2 regions of the Neobacillus sp. SAB-20_R2A genome follow, and region 1 is predicted to be linked to the other one. Evidence: a T-box and tRNA genes for the amino acid it is inferred to sense, from the RefSeq annotation. Region 1 holds a T-box; the other holds one or more tRNA genes.

Evidence for each region. The T-box of region 1 lies ahead of leuS (leucine--tRNA ligase). A T-box ahead of a tRNA ligase gene usually reads a tRNA of that ligase, here a tRNA-Leu.
Region 2: it encodes a tRNA-Leu, which carries the amino acid that the T-box ahead of leuS (leucine--tRNA ligase) is inferred to sense. The anticodon was not compared.

What each region holds. Positions count from the first base shown of each region.
Region 1 is NZ_CP145895.1:4,755,963-4,765,938, reverse strand. It holds gene V5M37_RS23410 (tetraprenyl-beta-curcumene synthase family protein) at 1-131, shown strand, start outside; gene V5M37_RS23405 (class I SAM-dependent methyltransferase) at 164-736, opposite strand; gene V5M37_RS23400 (TIGR01212 family radical SAM protein) at 733-1,695, opposite strand; gene V5M37_RS23395 (YtzC family protein) at 1,897-2,178, shown strand; gene V5M37_RS23390 (glycogen biosynthesis protein GlgD) at 2,175-2,345, shown strand; gene V5M37_RS23385 (MDR family MFS transporter) at 2,537-3,724, shown strand; T-box leader at 3,866-4,086, shown strand; gene leuS (leucine--tRNA ligase) at 4,128-6,545, shown strand; gene V5M37_RS23375 (rhodanese-like domain-containing protein) at 6,597-6,902, shown strand; gene V5M37_RS23370 (ferric reductase-like transmembrane domain-containing protein) at 7,396-7,920, opposite strand; gene V5M37_RS23365 (FAD:protein FMN transferase) at 7,913-8,800, opposite strand; gene V5M37_RS23360 (hypothetical protein) at 8,800-9,216, opposite strand; gene V5M37_RS23355 (sporulation protein Cse60) at 9,362-9,547, shown strand; gene V5M37_RS23350 (NAD(P)/FAD-dependent oxidoreductase) at 9,557-9,976, opposite strand, start outside.
Region 2 is NZ_CP145895.1:3,058,866-3,068,841, reverse strand. It holds gene V5M37_RS14965 (DUF1904 family protein) at 1-54, shown strand, start outside; gene V5M37_RS14960 (YecA family protein) at 105-1,268, shown strand; gene V5M37_RS14955 (alpha/beta fold hydrolase) at 1,436-2,263, shown strand; tRNA gene V5M37_RS14950 (tRNA-Ser) at 2,481-2,571, shown strand; tRNA gene V5M37_RS14945 (tRNA-Leu) at 2,620-2,704, shown strand; tRNA gene V5M37_RS14940 (tRNA-Asn) at 2,715-2,786, shown strand; RNA gene ffs (signal recognition particle sRNA small type) at 2,786-2,870, shown strand; gene V5M37_RS14930 (spore germination protein) at 3,172-4,683, shown strand; gene V5M37_RS14925 (Ger(x)C family spore germination protein) at 4,670-5,770, shown strand; partial or broken gene V5M37_RS14920 (GerAB/ArcD/ProY family transporter) at 5,782-6,903, shown strand; gene V5M37_RS14915 (MerR family transcriptional regulator) at 7,164-7,730, opposite strand; gene V5M37_RS14910 (cell wall hydrolase) at 8,105-8,794, opposite strand; gene V5M37_RS14905 (glycosyl hydrolase family 28 protein) at 9,129-9,976, opposite strand, start outside.

The DNA of each region.
Region 1 (9,976 bases):
GGAAGCTGGCCAAAAAAGTCATCAAAGCAGGCGGCTGGATCAGCTATTTCTTTTATTTCAATGGACTAATGTACCGTTCTTTGCAAAAAGCGATGCCATCATTTGTGACTCGGCTGCTTATGAAAATGTAATAATAAAAAACCAGGCACCCGCCTGGTTTTTGCTATTTTTTTTCAATCGCCACAATAAATGGCGGATTGTTTTTTTGATTGATGAATTGATGTTGCAGGACATGGGCTATATTTTGGTCCAGGCTGCGGCAGTATTTCAAAAGGCCATCGCGCTCAATCGCGCCTCCTTCATGGCCATGGTAAATAACAAGAACAATGATTCCTTCAGGTGCCATCAGTTCAAGCAATTGTTCGATCGCGGTGACGGTTGTTTCGGGCCGAGTGACAATCGTTTTGTCGCTGCCAGGCAAGTAGCCGAGGTTAAAAACAGCACCCGTAATCTTACTGTGATAAACAGCTGGTATAAGCTCGGCGGATTTTTCATGACCGGCGTGAAAAAGAGTGGCCCTTTCTGACAGCCCTTGCTTTTTTAATCGTTCTTGAGCAGCCTGGACAGCCTGTTCCTGAACATCGAAACCGAAAACATGGCCACTTTCACCAACCAGGTCAGCGAGAAATACAGTATCATGCCCATTCCCTAATGTGGCATCCACAACTATATCACCTTGGCTAACTGCTTTTTGAAGTAGTTCTCTGGCATACGGAAGAATCCTTTCCAGTTTCATCGGTCAACAAACCCCTTTTGAAAAAACTTACCTTGCCAGCTGTCCCGTCTTTTTAATTCCGCATCAATACTGTTCAAGACTTCCCACTTATTAACGCTCCACATCGGTCCAACCATTAAATCAATCGGTCCGTCACCGGTAATTCGGTGAACAATCATTTCCGGCGGTAAAATTTCCAATTGGTCACATACTAAGTTTACATAGTCTTCCTTTGATAAAAACTCGAGCATGCCTTTTTCGTATTGCTTTACCATTGGTGTTCCTTTTAACAGATGCAGAAGGTGGATTTTAATGCCCTGCACATCCAACTTTGCGACCTCTCGCGCGGTTTCCATCATCATGTCATAGGTTTCAAGCGGGAGTCCGTTAATAATGTGGGTGCAAATTCTAATGGCATGCTTTCTTAATTTGGCCACACCGTCGACATAACACTGAAAATCATGGGCACGATTGATGAGCCCAGCGGTTCGTTCATGAACAGTCTGCAAGCCAAGCTCAACCCACAAATAAGTTCTTTCATTTAGTTCGGCCAAGTATTCCACAACATCATCTGGAAGACAGTCAGGCCGGGTGGCAATCGACAAACCTACCACTCCTTCCTGCTTAAGAACCGTTTCGTATTTTTCACGAAGAACCTCGACTGGAGCATGGGTGTTGGTGAATGCTTGGAAGTAGGCCATATATTTGCCGTCTTTCCATTTCGTGTGCATTTTTGTTTTTATATCGTTGAATTGTTTCTCCAAGCTTTCGATCCGGTTTCCGGCAAAATCGCCTGAACCTGCGGCGCTGCAAAACGTACAGCCGCCGTGGGCAACGGTACCGTCACGGTTCGGGCAGTCAAAGCCGCCGTCTAAGGCTACTTTAAATACCTTGTGCCCAAATTGCTGGCGCAGGTGATAGTTCCATGTATGGTAACGCTTATCATCAGTTGCATATAGAAAAGGTTTTGTCTGAAGCATTCAGGAAAACTCCTTTATATTTTTTAGCATAAAGTAAATTTTATCATGAAGATAATGCTTATCCAACTGTATTTATCACTGCCAGGATTTATCAATTCAATCGTGTAATAGGAAAAAGAATGAGGAACAAAATAAGAAATGAAGCTGTGCGCTTCAATTGAATGATTTTAGGTCGGGCCATATCAAGAAGGGGGTTCTTACATGGCTACTCGCGAATCAATGGAAAACTTAACGCAGCAGGTGGAGGATTGTCTTCGCTGCGCCGAGGAGCAGTATAAGCAAAGCAGTCTTCAGGAACATTACAATGATAATGATTATACGACGGCGCTGCAAAATCTTGAGCAGACGTATCAGGATATCTGTACGATGGCTCATAGCGCTAATGGGCAGCAGCGGGAACAGCTGCACAGAATGAGATTGCAGGTTCAGCAGCTGCAAAATAGTTTGATTTTACAAGGGACCCGAGGAGGAGAACAGTTTTGAAAAAACGTTCAAAACAGCAAAACCCTGAACAAAAAACGCGAAACGGAATTAACAATCAGGACATTGAGTTTGGAAAAGATGCAGACATCATTAAACAAGCTAAAAAGAAGTATGAACAAACTGGCGGCCAGCCTGTAAAATCGAAATTCCACCAGGAAAATAATTAATCTTCATAAATTTAGCAAAATCTCTCAACGTATTGTTGAGGGATTTTTTCCATTTACAAAACCTCAACGAAACAATTTTTTCATAATCTCTTCCATGCGAAAAATGATAATCAAAAAGGATTGCGCTTCTACTAAAAAAGGGCTAAAATACCATGGATATCGAAATATTTTTTATCAAAGGAGCGTTTTTCATGCCACGTGCCTTATGGCTTTTAATCATTGGGATGGCAGTGAATGTAATAGGCTCTTCTTTTTTATGGCCTTTAAATACAATCTATATTCACGATTATTTAGGTAAGTCCCTATCGGTAGCAGGAATCGTCCTGATGTTAAATGCAGGAGCCACCGTAATCGGAAATCTGTTTGGTGGAAATTTATATGATAAACTAGGCGGTTATAAATCGATTCTGCTGGGAATTGGAATTTCACTTCTAGCCTTGGTGGGATTAACCATCTGGCATAGCTGGCCATCCTACGTTGTCTTTTTAACTATTGTTGGTTTTGGAACAGGTATTATTTTTCCTTCGATGTATGCCATGGCAGGATCGGTTTGGCGAGAAGGCGGTCGGAAATCCTTTAATGCCCTCTATGTTGCACAAAACCTCGGGGTTGCTGTTGGTACTGCTTTAGGAGGCATTGTTGCCGACTATTCCTTCCAGCTAATCTTCCTAGCTAATACTATCATGTATGTAATCTTTTTATTTATCGCAGTTTTCGGATATAAAGGAATTGTGGTTGACTCAGCTAAGCGTGAAACTAACACCAAAACTGCTCCAACCATAAAAAGCAAAGCCAACCTGCAAGCTTTACTTATTATTAGTACGGGATATTTACTATGCTGGGTTGCGTATGTCCAGTGGACCACAACAATTGCTTCCTATACGCAGGAAATCAACATCACCCTCACACAATATAGCCTGCTCTGGACGATAAACGGGGCATTAATCGTATTGGGGCAGCCTGTTTTAAATGGTATTTTAAAACATCTTAGTGCTTCCCTTAAGGTGCAAATTCTGATCGGAATCGCCATCTTTATCATATCATTTATAGTTGCTGGAAATGCGGGGGCTTTTACCGGCTTCCTAGCCGCAATGATTATTTTAACAATTGGGGAAATGTTCGTTTGGCCGGCGGTGCCAACCTTAGCCTTCGCCCTTGCTCCTAAGGGCCGCGAAGGATTTTATCAAGGAATTGTTAACAGTACAGCAACCGGCGGAAGAATGATTGGACCGCTCCTTGGCGGCGTCATTGTTGATTTGTACAGCATGTCTGCTTTATTCACAATCTTAATCGGATTATTTATCATTGCGATTGTTACAACGCTAATATATGACCGTCATTTGAAAACGCAAGAGCAGGTAACTGTAAAAGCTTTATAAATACTTTCCGCAACCAAAACCACAGCTGATTGACTGTGGTTTTGATGTTTAAAATCAAGTATCCCTGTCAACCATGAAAATAGGCTCAAGTTTACTTGCATACTGTTAGAAAATTTAATACAATTACGTTATATTTATATTTTAATAACAGTGAGTAGGAGTAGTAGTGATTTAAGTCCCGTATTTAGAGAGTTGACGGCAGGTGCAAGTCAACCGGGAGGGTCATGAACTCGCCTAGGAGTTGCAGGCATGAATGAAAAGTAATGTTTGCCGTTTTCCGCGTTAAGGATTAATGAAGCGAGTGCATTGCACTAATGTGGGTGGTACCGCGGGAAGATACATACAGTCCTCTCGTCCCTGTTGGGGATGAGAGGTTTTTTATTTTTTAAGGAGGATTACAGATATGAGTTTCGATCATCAACAAATCGAAAAGAAGTGGCAAAAGAAATGGGAAGAAGAAAAAACATTTAAAACAAGCGAAGATCCGGGCAAACGGAAATTCTACGCTTTAGATATGTTCCCATATCCGTCAGGGGCCGGACTGCATGTGGGGCATCCGGAAGGTTATACTGCAACGGATATCCTTTCACGGATGAAACGGATGCAGGGCTATAATGTTCTTCACCCAATGGGCTGGGATGCATTCGGGCTGCCTGCTGAACAATACGCTCTAGATACAGGCAATGACCCTGCTGAATTTACTGCGAAAAACATTGACACATTTCGCAGACAAATTAAATCTCTTGGTTTTTCCTATGACTGGGATCGCGAAGTCAATACGACTGACCCTGAGTACTACAAATGGACACAATGGATTTTCTTGAAGCTATGGGAAAAAGGCCTCGCCTATGTTGATGAAGTACCGGTCAACTGGTGTCCAGCGCTTGGAACTGTTTTAGCCAACGAAGAAGTCATTGATGGAAAAAGTGAACGCGGGGGCCATCCGGTTGAACGCCGTCCAATGAGACAGTGGATTTTAAAAATTACGGCTTATGCCGATCGTCTACTTGAAGATCTAGAAGAACTGGACTGGCCGGAAAGCTTGAAGGAAATGCAGCGGAACTGGATTGGCCGTTCCGAGGGTGCGGAAGTGACATTTCAAATCGATGGACACAATGAAACCTTCACGGTATTTACGACCCGCCCTGATACATTATTTGGTGCTACTTATGCCGTGCTTGCTCCAGAGCATGCTTTGGTGGATAAAATTACAACAGCTGAGCAGCGGGAGGCGGTTGACGCTTATTTAGATAAAGTAAAATCAAAGAGTGACCTCGAGCGTACAGACCTTGCAAAAGAAAAAAATGGGGTGTTCACTGGAGCATACGCCATCAATCCTGCAAATGGTGAGAAAATGCCAATTTGGATTGCCGACTATGTATTAGTCAGCTATGGTACTGGAGCAATTATGGCCGTTCCTGCACACGATGAACGCGACTATGAATTTGCGAGAAAATTTGAACTGCCAATTAAGGAAGTTGTTGCCGGCGGCGATGTCGAGAAAGAAGCCTATACCGGCGATGGCGAACACGTCAATTCCGATTTCTTAAATGGTCTAAACAAAGTAGATGCGATTAAAAAAATGATTTCCTGGCTTGAGGAAAAGGGTATTGGTACGAAGAAGGTAACATTCCGTCTCCGCGACTGGCTGTTTAGCCGCCAGCGTTATTGGGGTGAACCGATTCCAATTATTCAATGGGAAGACGGCACCATGACAGCCGTACCTGAAGAAGAGCTTCCATTAATGCTGCCAAAAACAACCGAAATCAGACCGTCCGGGACAGGTGAATCACCGCTAGCCAATATTAAGGATTGGGTAAATGTGGTTGACCCTGTTACAGGCAAAAAGGGCCGCCGTGAAACCAACACGATGCCGCAGTGGGCTGGCAGCTGCTGGTACTTCTTGCGCTATATTGATCCGAACAATAAGGAAGCTTTAGCTTCACCGGAAAAATTAAAGCAATGGCTTCCAGTTGATATTTATGTTGGCGGTGCCGAGCATGCCGTACTTCATTTGCTATATTCACGTTTCTGGCATAAATTCTTGTATGATATCGGCGTTGTGTCTACCAAGGAACCATTCCAAAAGCTGTTTAACCAAGGAATGATTCTTGGTGAAAACAATGAGAAAATGAGTAAATCAAAAGGCAACGTCGTCAATCCGGATGACATCGTCAATACCCACGGTGCAGATACGCTGCGCCTATACGAAATGTTTATGGGACCGCTTGATGCTTCAATCGCTTGGTCCACAAACGGCTTAGATGGATCCCGCCGCTTCCTCGACCGTATCTGGCGTTTGCTGGTGGAGGAAAACGGTGAATTGAATCCAAAAATTCAGCCGAACGAAGAAGCTTCCAATCTGGAAAAAGCCTACCATCAAACCGTAAAGAAAGTAACTGAGGATTACGAAGGAATGCGCTTCAACACTGCCATTTCTCAGATGATGGTATTCATTAATGAAGCTTATAAAGCAACTGTTCTTCCAAAGCATTTCATCGAAGGCTTTGTTAAGCTTCTTTCACCAGTGGCACCGCATATCGCTGAGGAACTTTGGGAAAAACTAGGGCATAATGATACAATTTCCTATGAAGCTTGGCCTGCATATGATGAAGCAAAGCTAGTCGATAACGAAGTTGAAATCGTGATTCAGGTCAACGGCAAAGTAAAAGCGAAGCTATTGGTTCCGACTGATGCAAGTAAAGAAGCACTTGAAGGAATTGCAATGGATGATGACCGGGTTAAGGAACAAATCGAAGGGAAAACTGTTCGCAAAGTGATCACTGTTCCAGGAAAACTTGTAAACATTGTCGCTAACTAATATTATAGGAGGCTGTCCTTGGGGCAGCCTCTTTTGAAGGGGATGGATAAAATGGAAGAAATCAAAACAATCACTACTGAGGAATTGAAAAAGAAGCTTGAAGCAGGAGAAAAACCTGAAATGGTGGATGTCAGGGAAGACCACGAGGTTGCTATGGGCATGATTCCAGGTGCCATGCATATCAAAATGGGCGATATCCCGGTTCATCTCGATTATTTTGATAAAGACAAAGAATATATATTTATCTGCCGTTCCAGCGGCCGCAGCGGTAATGTCTGCCATTACCTGCAGGAGCAAGGATATAAGGTTCGCAACATGGTGGGCGGCATGCTTGAGTGGACGGGTGAAACAGAATAACCGATTCCAATTTTAACAGGTTTACTTGTGAGGTGCAAAACGGTAAATCACAACCCTAACCACAAATCACATAATTTTTCACAACACAAATCACAGTATATTGCACAGTCCATAAGGCTTTGAGATGAAAATATCTCTAAGCCTTATTTTTATTTATCTGACAAAAGCAACCGTAAGTTGTACAAGTTTATTAGACAGAGTTTGATAAATAAGAGGAGAAATTTCCCTTAATTAGCAAATAAGATTAAGAATAACTTAAATAGGCGTAGAAATTTCCCCTATTGACTCAAAAAACTTCAGTATTGGGGATTTTGCTTTGTTTAAGCGAAAAACCTTCCCTTATTTACGCCGGAATGAGCCCTATTCTCCATTTAGCGGAAAAATCTTCGCTTATTTTATTATCACTAGTTACTCAATTAAGGATAAGACTTCTTATGTCTCAAAAAAATCACCTCTAAAGTAAACCCGTTATTCGAATTTGGAATCGGTTTTTTTATAAGTGTGAAGCATCAAGTTCCTTTTTCCCCTTTAATAGCAAAATCCCCAAAAACATAAATGGAAGAAGGTTTACAGCTGCTACAATAATCCCTTGAAAATCTGAACCCATCATAAGTCCATGCATGGTTGTAAAAATATATAGAATAGGGTTTAAAGCATGTACTTTCCGGAAAGCCTGATAGCCGATTGCTTTCCGGACCTTTGATGTTACTATGGTTAAAATCAAGAAGTAGAGGGCAAGTATGCCTAGTGCCATTGGGATTGGCTGATAGTCTGTTTGAAATGGAATCAGCACTTCGAACCACTGAAATGACATATACTGATCAATAAGTGTAATGACGACATGTCCTAAAGTAAGGATAAAAGCCCAGTTCGACAACGACTCATGCCAGATTAAAGGTACAGCAATTTTTTGTTTTCGTTTTTTTTGTACTTGTGTGTAAAGACCAATCATGACAGACAAGTAAAGCAATACATAGGCAATAATTCCTGTCGTACGTATTAGGTACCACTCAAACATTTCCAAATAAATTTCCTCCTTTCCAGATGCCGCAGTTTTGATTGATTAAAACGGCTCCAAGTCCTTTTTCCAAAACCTTTCCCGGTCCGTCCTTTTCCCCAATTAAAAGGATGATTTTAGCCCAAACATCCGCTTCTATAGCAGTCGGGGCGGTGATAGTGGCGGAAATAATGGAACTTTCGGATGAATGACCTGTTCTCGTATCAATTAAATGGTGCTTTAATTCTCCATTTACAAACCACTTTCGCTTTGCCGAAGTGGATGTGGCAACAGCCCCTGCCTGAACCTGAACTGATGAAATCATATTCGATAGATTCATTGGATGTTCAATCCCGATGTTAAGCGGTCGGGGCAGTGTTCCAAAAATTCGCATGTCGCCCCCAACATTGATGAATCCATAGCCATATTTTTCGAGCATTTCAGCGGCACAGTCAATCACCCATCCCTTGGCAATGCCGCCAAGGTCGATTTTCGTGTGCAGCGTAACTGCCTGCCGGCCCCGGTTTAACTTAAATGGCTGGGATGTTACCCCAACAGCATCTAGAGGCAGGTCCATATTTTGACCTCTGACAAATTCAATAGATTGATTATATCCACTTGTTTCAAGAGCAGATAAAATTCCTGGATTGAAGATTCCGTTTGACTCCCAGAAAAATTTATCCGCTTCCGTTAAAATCGAAAACATTTCATGTGAGACAATGGCCTCCTTTTCAATTTGCCTGTTTAAAAGGGACAACTCACTATCGCTTCTAAAGCGGCTGCAGGTTTTTTCAATTAATTCAAACAGCTGATAGATTAAGCTCAAATCATGGTTAGAAATTTCATAGCTAAAGGCAATTTTAACGGTAGTACTCATCGAGTTAAATTGATAGTAAAACATCAGGTGCCACCTGTCGTCGTGTCAAAGCTCCCATGATGTCCAAATCCAGAGTCGCTATTTGAAAATTGATTTTGCCCGTTGTCATCTTGAGAGAACCCACTGCTGGAGTCAAAGGAGCCATTATCTCCGTTTGTTTGTCCGGAATAATCCCCGCCAAAATGGTCATGGCCATGCCGGAATCCAAAGCTTCCTTGCCCATCTTGGGATTGGGAGCCAAAGCTGTCCTCTCCCTGCCCAGATTGGGTTCCAAATTGCTGTGGCTGGTTTCCAGACCCATTCTGCTGCAGCAAGGCAGCCCCCTGATTCGCGGTAAATGAATTGCCGCCGTTGGAAAATCCTAGATATGACATCATTCCTGCTACTAATGCTATACTCCCAAAGCTAACTCCCCAGGAGATCTTTTGTTTTTTATCCAAGTGAATCTCTCCTTTCTGAACTAACAACCTACAAAAAGAAGTGTATAGGCTTAACCTTAACTTCATCTTAATTTTTAGCGGAAGTTAATTTTTAAAATTTTGAAAAAATGGTCATAATGATAGAAAAAAAGAAAGGGAGAGCCCAATGATTCAGGTAAAGCTGTTTGACCGCGAGCATGAGAAGGATTTGGAGAAAGAAATGAATAGCTTTTTAAGAGGTTTGGATGATAAGAGTCTCTTGGATATTAAATATAATGTTGCGGCATTTCAGGAAGATGAGGAGGAAGATCAGATTTATTGTTTTTCGGCGATGATTATTTACCGGGCCTGATATAAAGAATCAGGCCCATTGTTTTTTGGCAGAGAGGGCAGCGTTGGTCCCTGCTAGTCTCCCGGTCACAAGTGCAGAGGTAATATTATATCCACCTGTATATCCGTGGATATCAAGGATTTCTCCGCAAAAATATAAACCATCCATAAGTTTCGATCCCATTGTTTTTGGGTCTATTTGTTTGACAGAGACCCCGCCGCCGGTGACAAATGCCTTTTCGATTGAGAGCGTTCCATTCACTTTAAATTCGAACTGCTTACAGTTCTTAGCGAAACTGCGGATTTTTTCATGCGCAATCGTTCCGCCCTGTGCCGAAGTATCAATCTCGTTTTGTTCGAGCAGAAATAACAGGTACCGTTCAGGCAATAGTCCTTTAAACGTATTTTTGATGCTTTTTTTCGGTTCGGCTTTTACAAGCTTCATCATCTC
Region 2 (9,976 bases), 1.7 Mb from region 1:
TTTAGAGTGTTTTCTGAGTCAGATTATTATTTAAATGGGAAAAGCTTTGCGTAAATTTCATTTACCTAGTTGTTAGAAAAAAACAAACTCAGAGGGAGTTTAGCATGACATTTTTAGAAAAAATAAAACCACATTTAATTAGTGACGATATTTTAATTCAGGAAACGGTCCTACATGCACTGCACGATTATCCATTGTTCCCTGAAGAATGGACAGTAGAATTACTGAAAGAAGCTTTTAGAAATAAGGAAAAGCAATCTTATATTCTCATCTATGTAGATCATCAGACGATTAATGAAGAGGCAGTCAAGGTCTTGATTGAAAATATTCCCAGCATGGACAAGTCCAAGGTTCATTTAGCAATTAACCTGCTTTTGAAAATTGAACCTGAACTTGCTCTTACATATAGGGAATCCTTGGAAAAATATATCCCCAAGGATATGTGGGCCATTTATGAGTTAACTGCAAATGGGACGGAAGAAGAAGTTTATATGGAATATGGAGGCATCTTAAGTGATCTTGACCATGCAAATCCATATCAGAACGATTTATACATAAAGGGCAAAATTCTAGCTGCCTGCATAGTGAAAAATGGCTGGGTGACGGAACAGGAAATCGACATTATAATTCGCGAGGAATTGGAAGAACAATGGTTTTCTTATCATGGAATTCTAACGATTTATATGATTGGCTTGTTAAAAATAGAAAAATATATACCGATGCTGGCAAGCATGTTGGGACGAGATGAAGATGTTTTGCTGGAAGAGGTCTCTGCTGCGTTAATTCAGTTTCAATCAGATGATGTGGTGAAGGAAGTCGCGCCGTATTTATATAGAGAAGATTCGGTTATTTTTGCAGCCTCCGTTGTAGAGAATATTAAAACAGACTTCGCCATTCAGGTCTTAAGAGAGGCCTACGCTGCGGCTGAAGAAATTGGTGATCAAGATATCCTTATCGAATCCATTTGTCATCATTTCTCTAGAGAGGCACTGCCCGAAATTAGCCGCCATATGAAAAACGAGTATACTTCAAACATAGTGGATATTGAGCAGACGGTTTATAGTTACTATTCTATTTTGGGGGAGCACCATCCTGAATTGGAATTTTGGAGAAAAGCTGCCCTTGAAAGAGAAATGGACTTTAGAAATGACGGCAGGGAAGGGACGTTAGGTAAACCCGCCCCCGTTCGGATTGAAACGAAAGTTGGCCGAAACGATCCCTGTCCATGCGGAAGCGGGAAAAAATATAAAAAATGCTGTGGGAAATAGATCTGTTGTAATCACAAGGAAAGACCAATTATATCTTGAAGAGAAGGATGTCTAATAAAGTTGAGGCATCCTTCTTTTTTAAATGGAAAAGAAAGGATTTTACCTCTTTTTGTCGAATTATTGTGAGAATATAAAATCTTTACATTAGAAACAATTGGAGGTCCAGAATGAATACGAAAAAAACACTAACCATAAATTATCAAAAGCTTTCCTATATTGATGAAGGTGCCAAAACTGACCCGCCAGTTTTGCTTATTCATGGAGTCCCAGAGTCCAGCATGCTTTGGAAACACATCATCCCTGAAATTGCTGCATTAGGTTTTCGGGCGATTGCACCGGACCTTCCGGGATTTGGTCAGAGTGACCGTTTTCCATACGAGTCTACTTGGGAAAACTATGTTGCTTTTATCAATGATTTCATGGAAGCATTAGAATTAGAAAAAATCCATCTCGTTGTCCATGACTGGGGTGGAATGATCGGATTAAGATGGGCGTGTGACAATCCGGATAAAGTGGAAAGCTTGATTATAACCGACACAGTATTGTTGCCAGGATATACGTGGCACCCACTAGCCCAAAAATGGAGAACGCCTGGTTATGGTGAAAAAGTAATGGAAGCCATGGCCAATAAGGATTCATGGATGGCAGGTATGATAAAGGAGATTCCGTCTGTAGATGAAGGGATCTTGGAAGACTTTTTCGCCATTTTTGAGACTGCTGAGAAAAGGAATGTCATTTTAGAATTATACCGTTCTGCCAATCAACAATTAACGGAACCGTATTTGAATCTTGCTGCTATAAAGTCCCCTGTTACGATTCTTTGGGGTGAACATGATCCTTACATTTCAACCGATTTTGCTTATCAGACGCGTGACCAGCAATTCCCGCACGCAGCGGTACATATCATTCCTGGTGCGGGGCATTTTATTCATGTTCAGGTTCCGGAAAAGGTGATTCCACTTGTAAGAGAACATTTTCTAGCTATTTTAGAATAACCAATTTTACAGTGGTCATTTTGCGGAGTCATGAGGACAGGGTAAGTGTGAATATTTGAGATAATTTTTCTTATGTTGGGGCTATGAGGACTCCCAGAGTGAATTTTACTAGACAAACGTCCTCACACCAGTGGAGCTTTCTGTTTTAGATTACCAAAATTTACAGCTAGCTCCCAATTTCAAAAGATGATATATTTGTTTTGTAAGTTATTACTACAGAGAAGTACTCAAGCGGCTGAAGAGGCGCCCCTGCTAAGGGTGTAGGTCGGGTAACCGGCGCGAGGGTTCAAATCCCTTCTTCTCTGCCAGAAAAATCTTGCAGGTTTAGCACAAATGGTATAATATATTAACATCATGCGGGTGTGGCGGAATTGGCAGACGCACCAGACTTAGGATCTGGCGCCTTCGGGCGTGGGGGTTCGACTCCCTTCACCCGCACCAGAATTATTATTCCGCAGTAGCTCAGTGGTAGAGCTATCGGCTGTTAACCGATCGGTCGTAGGTTCGAGTCCTACCTGCGGAGTCATAGTCCAACAAGGACACTAAGAAAGGGTCAGGGCGGGAACGCAGCAGCCATCATTAGTGAAATTGTGTGGGCTATTACATAGTCCAGAAATAGAAACCGCTAAACTCAATAATTATTGAGTTTAGCGGTTTTTTTGAATTAGAAACTATTTCTATCATCTCTTTTAATTAGCGGCAGTGATTGCCTTTCTTGTTTCCTCTTCTATTAAATTAATTCATTCCTCATCTTGGTTATCCAAATGTTCAATTATACTATTAGTATTTTTTATTATGGCTTAATAAGCCATGCATTGAAACTACATACGTTGGCAAAATAAGCCTATGATGATTACACTGTTTATACTAACTTAGGCTAATTCATAAAAAATAGTTGGTGAGAAGATATGCCTTTTAAAAACTCAAATCGCAAAGATAAAAATAAAAAAAAAACTGAAATAAAGTCCATTGAAGATGTTTTTCAGCAGGCAAAAAAGTCAAGTGATTTTTTTCAATTTTCCCCCTTTAAGCGGGAGGATTCCCTTATTATCAGTTATTATAAGTCCATGATAGATGGTAAAGCGATTAAAGAGTTTTTGCTTCCAGTATTTAAGGAGAACGGTAAAAAAGTCAAGTCACTCCAAGAATTGGAACAATTAATTCCTTTTGAAGGGATTCAATATTCTGAAGACCCCAATGACATTGAAAAAAAGCTAATTAAAGGTTTTGTCACTGTTCAATTTAGAGATTTTAAAGAGTTACTTGTGATAGATATTCAAAATGAGGAACTTGGGTATAGAAAAAATAATGAAACCGAGAATGAATTTAGTGTGATAGGTCCCAAAGTTGGGTTTATCGAAAACATCAATGTCAATATTCATTTATTAAGGAAAAAAATTGCTGTTCCGGAATTAGTTTTTGAAGAAATAAAACTCGGTTCTCTATCTAAAACAGAAATAGCGATTGCCTATATTGAGGGGGTAACAAACCCGCAGTATATCCAGACAGTCAAGCAACGTATAAAGGATATTGATTTTGATGTCATTTTTGATAGCTCACAAATTGAACAGATTTTTTCCGATAACTCAAACACTCCTTTTCCGATATTTTTATCAACTGAAAGAATAGATCGAGTTGTTTATGCCATGATATCAGGGCAAATTGCTATATTTGCTAACGGTTCACCCTATATCGTGACAGGCCCATCTACTTTGTTGGATTTTTTTATATCTCCAGAAGATTATTATCTGTCTTGGATATTAGGTTCTTTTTTTAGGATTATCAGAATTTTAGGGGTTATTTTTTCCATGTTTTCTAGTTCGATATATGTTGCCATACTGACATTTCACTATGAGGTGATACCAGGAGATTTACTTCAACCATTAATAAGTTCAAGGGCACATGTTCCGTTTCCTCCGGTATTGGAAGCAATATTCCTGGAAATAACTATTGAACTATTACGTGAGGCAGGAGCCAGGCTCCCTACGAAGATAGGACAGACGTTAGGGATCGTAGGTGGTATTGTCATTGGACAAGCTTCTGTTGAAGCAGCTTTAACAAGTAATATCTTGCTGATTATTGTCTCATTATCCGCTCTGGCTTCATTTACAACGCCAATATATAAAATGTCTAACGCAATTCGTCTTCTGAGATTCCCTTTCATTATTTTAGCTGCTTTTTTAGGCGGATTTGGCATAGCAATTGGAGTTGTTTTTCTGCTTAGTCACCTATTAAAATTAACGTCTTTAGGGAACCCTTATATGGTTCCTCTTTATCCTTTTAGAAGGAATAGCTTTAAAGATAGTTTTATTCGAACATCATACAAGTACACTACAAATCGAAGCCGGTTTTTAAGACCTCTTTCGCTTGTTAGATATAATCCTAAAGAAAATAAGGATGATTCTAATGAATGGGCCTAATTTGAAATTTATCATTACTTTCTTAGCTGCTTTATTAACTTTGACTGCCTGTAATTATCCTAATAATAAGACCATTGATGATATCCAAATTCCTTCTGTTTTAGGATTAGATAAAGGAAAAGATCATTATATTGGAACCATTCTTTATACTGACTATACAAAAGAAGAGGAGAAGGGGGAAGTTACAACCTTAGTGGGAAATGGAAGGAATACAAGGACAATACTGGAAGAGATGGATGAGCAGTCTTCGAAGCCGGTTGAAATAGGAAAATTGAGTTTATTGTTATTTGGTAAAGAATTAGCCGAAGATGGTATCGCTTATTTTGTAAAAACTATTTGCAGAGACCCGCTGGTAGGAAGCAATATGTATGTGGCTGTCTCCGAAGGTCAATCAGGTGAGTTATTAAAGAACAGTAAAAGTAACAGTAGTGACCATATCGTTAAATTAATTGAGCATAGATATGAAAAGGGTGAGTTACCTCTTCCGAATATGCATAGTTTTTTATTTGATTATTACGGCGAAGGAAGAGATAATGCCATACCAATCTTAAAAGTAAACTCCGTTGGTAAAATAACCACTGGCGGATTAGCGATATTTAAAAACGATAAGTTAATAACAACCATCGATAAAAAAGAAACGTTCTTATATAAAATATTAAAAGGGAGGAAGATAAGTGGAGAAAGTATATTTGACGTAAAGAAGGAAGAAAGAAAAGGATCAATTGTCTTTACTGTTTTATATGGTGAGATTAGAAAAAGATTTGATAGAAATTCATCAATACCAAAGATTCATTTTCATATGGAGTTACAAGGTATGGTGAAAGACTATCCTACTTGGTTAGACCTAAGGGCAGATCAAAATAAATATATGTTAAAAAAACAACTAGAAGAACAAGTAGAAAAAGAATGTAAAAAACTTCTTTATAAACTGACTGCCAATAAAGTAGATCCACTTGGTATAGGTGATTTGGTAAGGGCCAAAACTAGAGATTGGGATGAAAAAGAATTTTATGAAAAAATATATCCGAATGTTCAATATGATATTGACCTAAATATCGAATTAACTCGGGCAGGTATTGGGGAGTAAGGTGGAGGATTATGGGCAAGGAATTAAAGGAAAGTTTAACAGTCTCTCCCTTTTTTTTATTTTTTCTTATCCATGGGGCACAAACGGGTGTAGGTTTACTTGGATTTCAAGGCAAGATATTTAGAGGTGCGGAACAAGATGCATGGGTGTCAATCCTTTTGATGGGAGCGGCTTTTCATTTTGTTGGTGTGTTAATATATTTTTTATTAAAGCATGCCAGAAACGGAGATATCATGTCGCTACAAAAAGAATTGTTTGGCAGATGGGTGGGGAATATATTAAATCTCCTTCTATTTAGTTACTGTATATTAATCGTATCTATTGTCATCAGGTCCTACTTAGAGGTGTTAATGACATGGGTTTTTCCAAGTACTCCAATATGAATATTATCTTTCATTCTTTTAATTGTAATTGTTAATATCGTTAAAGGCGGGTTTCGAGTTATTACCGGAATATGCTTTTGGGGAGTAATCTTACCAAGCTTTTTAATCCTTTCATTGTATTATCCAATTAAGTACGCTAATTGGTTAAACTTATTACCGCTATTTAATCATGGGATCCATGATTATTTTGTTTCCGGGAAGGAATGTATGCTAAGTTTTCTTGGTCCGGAATTCTTGCTTATTTATTATCCATATATCAAAGATAACTTTAATTCTCAAAAGTGGTTTCACTTGGGTATAGGTTACTCGACCTTGTTATATGTTCTAGTAGCCATATTTACATTTGTTTACTTTAGCCATGGGCAACTTTTACATACAGTTTGGCCAACTTTAATTATGACGAAAATAATTCGTTTCCCGTTTATTGAAAGGTTTGAATATGTTTATATTTTTACTTGGCTTTTGGTCTTTTTACCTACATGCTGTTTAGCAGTTTGGGGGGGAGTGCGAATTCTTAAAGAGTCTATTGGAATAAAGCCGAATATAACCATTTGGGTTTCAGTCATACTTGTGCAAATTATTGTTTCACTCTGTAATGATACTTTAGAGGTCAACAAAGTGGAGTCCATACTACTTTTATTTAGTTCTATTTTTCTTTTTACTTATTTACCCGTATTAAGCATTTGGGTTTTTATAAGAAATAAATTTAAAAAAACAAATAAAGAGATAACAAATCTAAAACCTAGTTAAAATGAACGTTCAAAAATTATTGTATTTTCCTTCTATATAAATAGTACCTGTATTAAAAAAGCTAACCCACATTCTACTAGCTTAAATTATAAATGAACATGCTTCTTTCTTTATTATATGATAAGGAGATTTAAGCTTATTAGAAATTAAACAAACAAATACTTTAAAACAACTTTTTGCTCTAAATTCCTATGAAAACTTAACCATAAAAAACCCCCTAAGCTGGATTATTAGTCCAACTCAAGGGGGCCATTTCAGGTTTAGCTTTTTTTGAATATAAACCAATTCCACCATTTCTTATGACTGGCAGCAGCAATTTGCATTCTTGTTTCCTCTTCTATGTTTCTAATACGGTCAGACTCCAGATGATCTATACGTTCTACATGCCTTAAAATTTGATTAATCTTTTCCTCTTGGTAAGCTTCCCGTACAGCCTTTTCCTTCAAGAGCTTGATTAAATCCAAGTTTATTTGCTCTAAATGTTCTATGCGTTCCATTAATTCTTCATGGTTACAATTGTGCTCCACAACTTGGTCGCTAGTAATTTGTATGGGTTCTTCTTCCGTAACAGAGCATCTGTTATTTTTTTCAGAAACCAATTTCAATACTGCTTCAGCAGACTTTTCCATTGTCATACCCTCATGTTTGCTGAATTCCATTAATTTGCGGAATGTATGAACATCCTTCTCAAAATAAACTCTATGTCCTCGATTATTTCGGTGAACATGATACCCATGCCCTTCGAGGAGAGTGGCGTACTTCCTTAAAGTACTGGCATCTATTTCAAATAATTTCTGTACATCACTAGGTGAATATATTTCCGTCATTCATTTCACCTCTATTAAATACATTTGTAAATTATACTGTAATAGCCCGATGTTATTTTATAAATAGGTTAAAAGCGAATGAAATTAGCCATCCTAGTGCAAGAAAAACTGATAGATATGTACCTAAACCAACTAAAATCTCTGCCATGATTCCTACTCCTTTAATTCGGGCTTTGGTTTCAATTTCTTCAATACAATGTCATTATAGCAGGGGATTTTTTAAAATTTGTCGAAACTAGGGAGGTTAATCAATTTGTAAAAAGACTGTTAACTTTTTTTAATAATAGTTGGGTATAAAACAGGTATAATGATGTGAAAAATCCACCCTAAAGTTTATTAACGATTAGGTGGATTCAACGACTAGCATTTTTATCTTATTTTGCGAATACATGATGGCCAATTGTCCTAACGACTGAACGAGTACGAATCCATTTATCCGTGGCAATGGCTGGGTTATAAAAATAAATGGAATCACTCAACCGATCCTTTCTCGTCAATGCCTCTTCGACTGCTCTTCTGGACTCATCTGATGCTGGCTTCCTAATCTCGCCATTTTGAACAGGAGAAAAGGCATAGGCATGTCCAACTACCTGATTAATAACGCCTGTCACCGTCTTAGGGAAACGTGGTGATTCCACTCGATTTAATACAACGGTGGCAACGGCTACTTTTCCTTGATAGGGTTCACCTTTTGCTTCGGCCTCTACTAATCTGGCAAATAAGTCTTTTTCGTTATTGGAAATGGAAATGGCCGGTGTTTCCGGTGCTTTTTCAGGTGGCATCTGCCTCGTAATCCCAATTTCCGGTTTTGTTGAGTGAAGGGTTACTTCTACTTGTTTTTCCGGCTTTTGCTTGATTTCTTCTGTATTAATTTGATTGTATTTGCTAGGTTTGTCTTGCTGACCATTCTCGGCAATACCACCATATTTTTGCTCAAGGTTTATGGAGCTATTTTCTGTTACGGCTCGATCTTCGGAAATAGCCTCGGCATTTTTACTTATTCCAATAAATGAACTTGCTGCTACACAAGCTACAATTAGTGATTTTATGTATGTTTTTTTCATCTGTGCTACCTCCTGAATTTTTGCTTTATATTACTCTACCATTGGATGGTATTTAATTTACAGAACGATAGCGTTACATTTCTTTTTAGTTTGATGAACAAAATGTCAGAAAATAATCAATTGTGACATGATGCCTAGTTTGGTGTCACAATCCAACCAATATTACGAAACATAGGAATATCTATCCAAAAACTATAAAGATTCAATATATATACAAGTGGTTATAAACAGGCGGAATGAATTATTCGAAAAAGATAGAAGGGGGGAGAGGGAGCTGTATCATCAAAAAAAAGCATCAGTAGTTTCTACTGATGCTAGTATTTTTACATATTCCTTAATTTTTTGGTGGTGTTACTGGCCAGTCGGTATCTAGAAGTTTTTCTCCATCAACTGTGAGATTTTGGTATATGCTGTTAGGCTGGAACATAATACCGTTATTGATGTTGACATTCTTCATTGTAATGTTTCTTACATATTGGAAATACAATGGTTTGTCAGCATGCACGGTGACGTTCTCCAATGTTAGGCCATCAACAGGGCTTTCATATAGTCCCTGGAAGAAGGAAGCTTCTTGAGCACCCTCAGCGGTAATATTTTTGATCGTAATATTTTTAATGTAAGGTGTCGTTTCATCGATTACACCAGTGAATGGCAGTGGAGTGCCGTTAGATGTATAGTTAGAGTTAATATTAAATACATCGCCTGCAATATCTTTCATCATGATGTTATCAAATGTTAGATTTTCAATGGTACCGCCACGTCCGCGAAGAGTTTTCATACGAATACCAATGTCGGTTCCATCGAAAATGTCATCTCTTGCTACAACATTTTTAACGCCGCCAGACATTTCACTACCGATTGTAACGCCGCCATGACCATGCTTCATAATGTTGTTGCGGATTTCGATGTTTTGGCTTGGTTTGCCAGTTTGACGACCTTCAGCATCTTTACCTGATTTAATCGCGATCGCATCATCACCAACATTAAATGTTGAACCAAAAATCTTTAATCCATCAACGGAGTCTGGGTCAACGCCATCTGTGTTGGGTGCATCAACTGGGACAGCTGGATTTTCAACGTGTACACTATCAATGACCACATTGTTGCTGTATAACGGCTGGATTGTCCAAGATGGTGAATTCTGAATCTTTAGACCTTGAAGAAGGACATTTTCTGAATCCT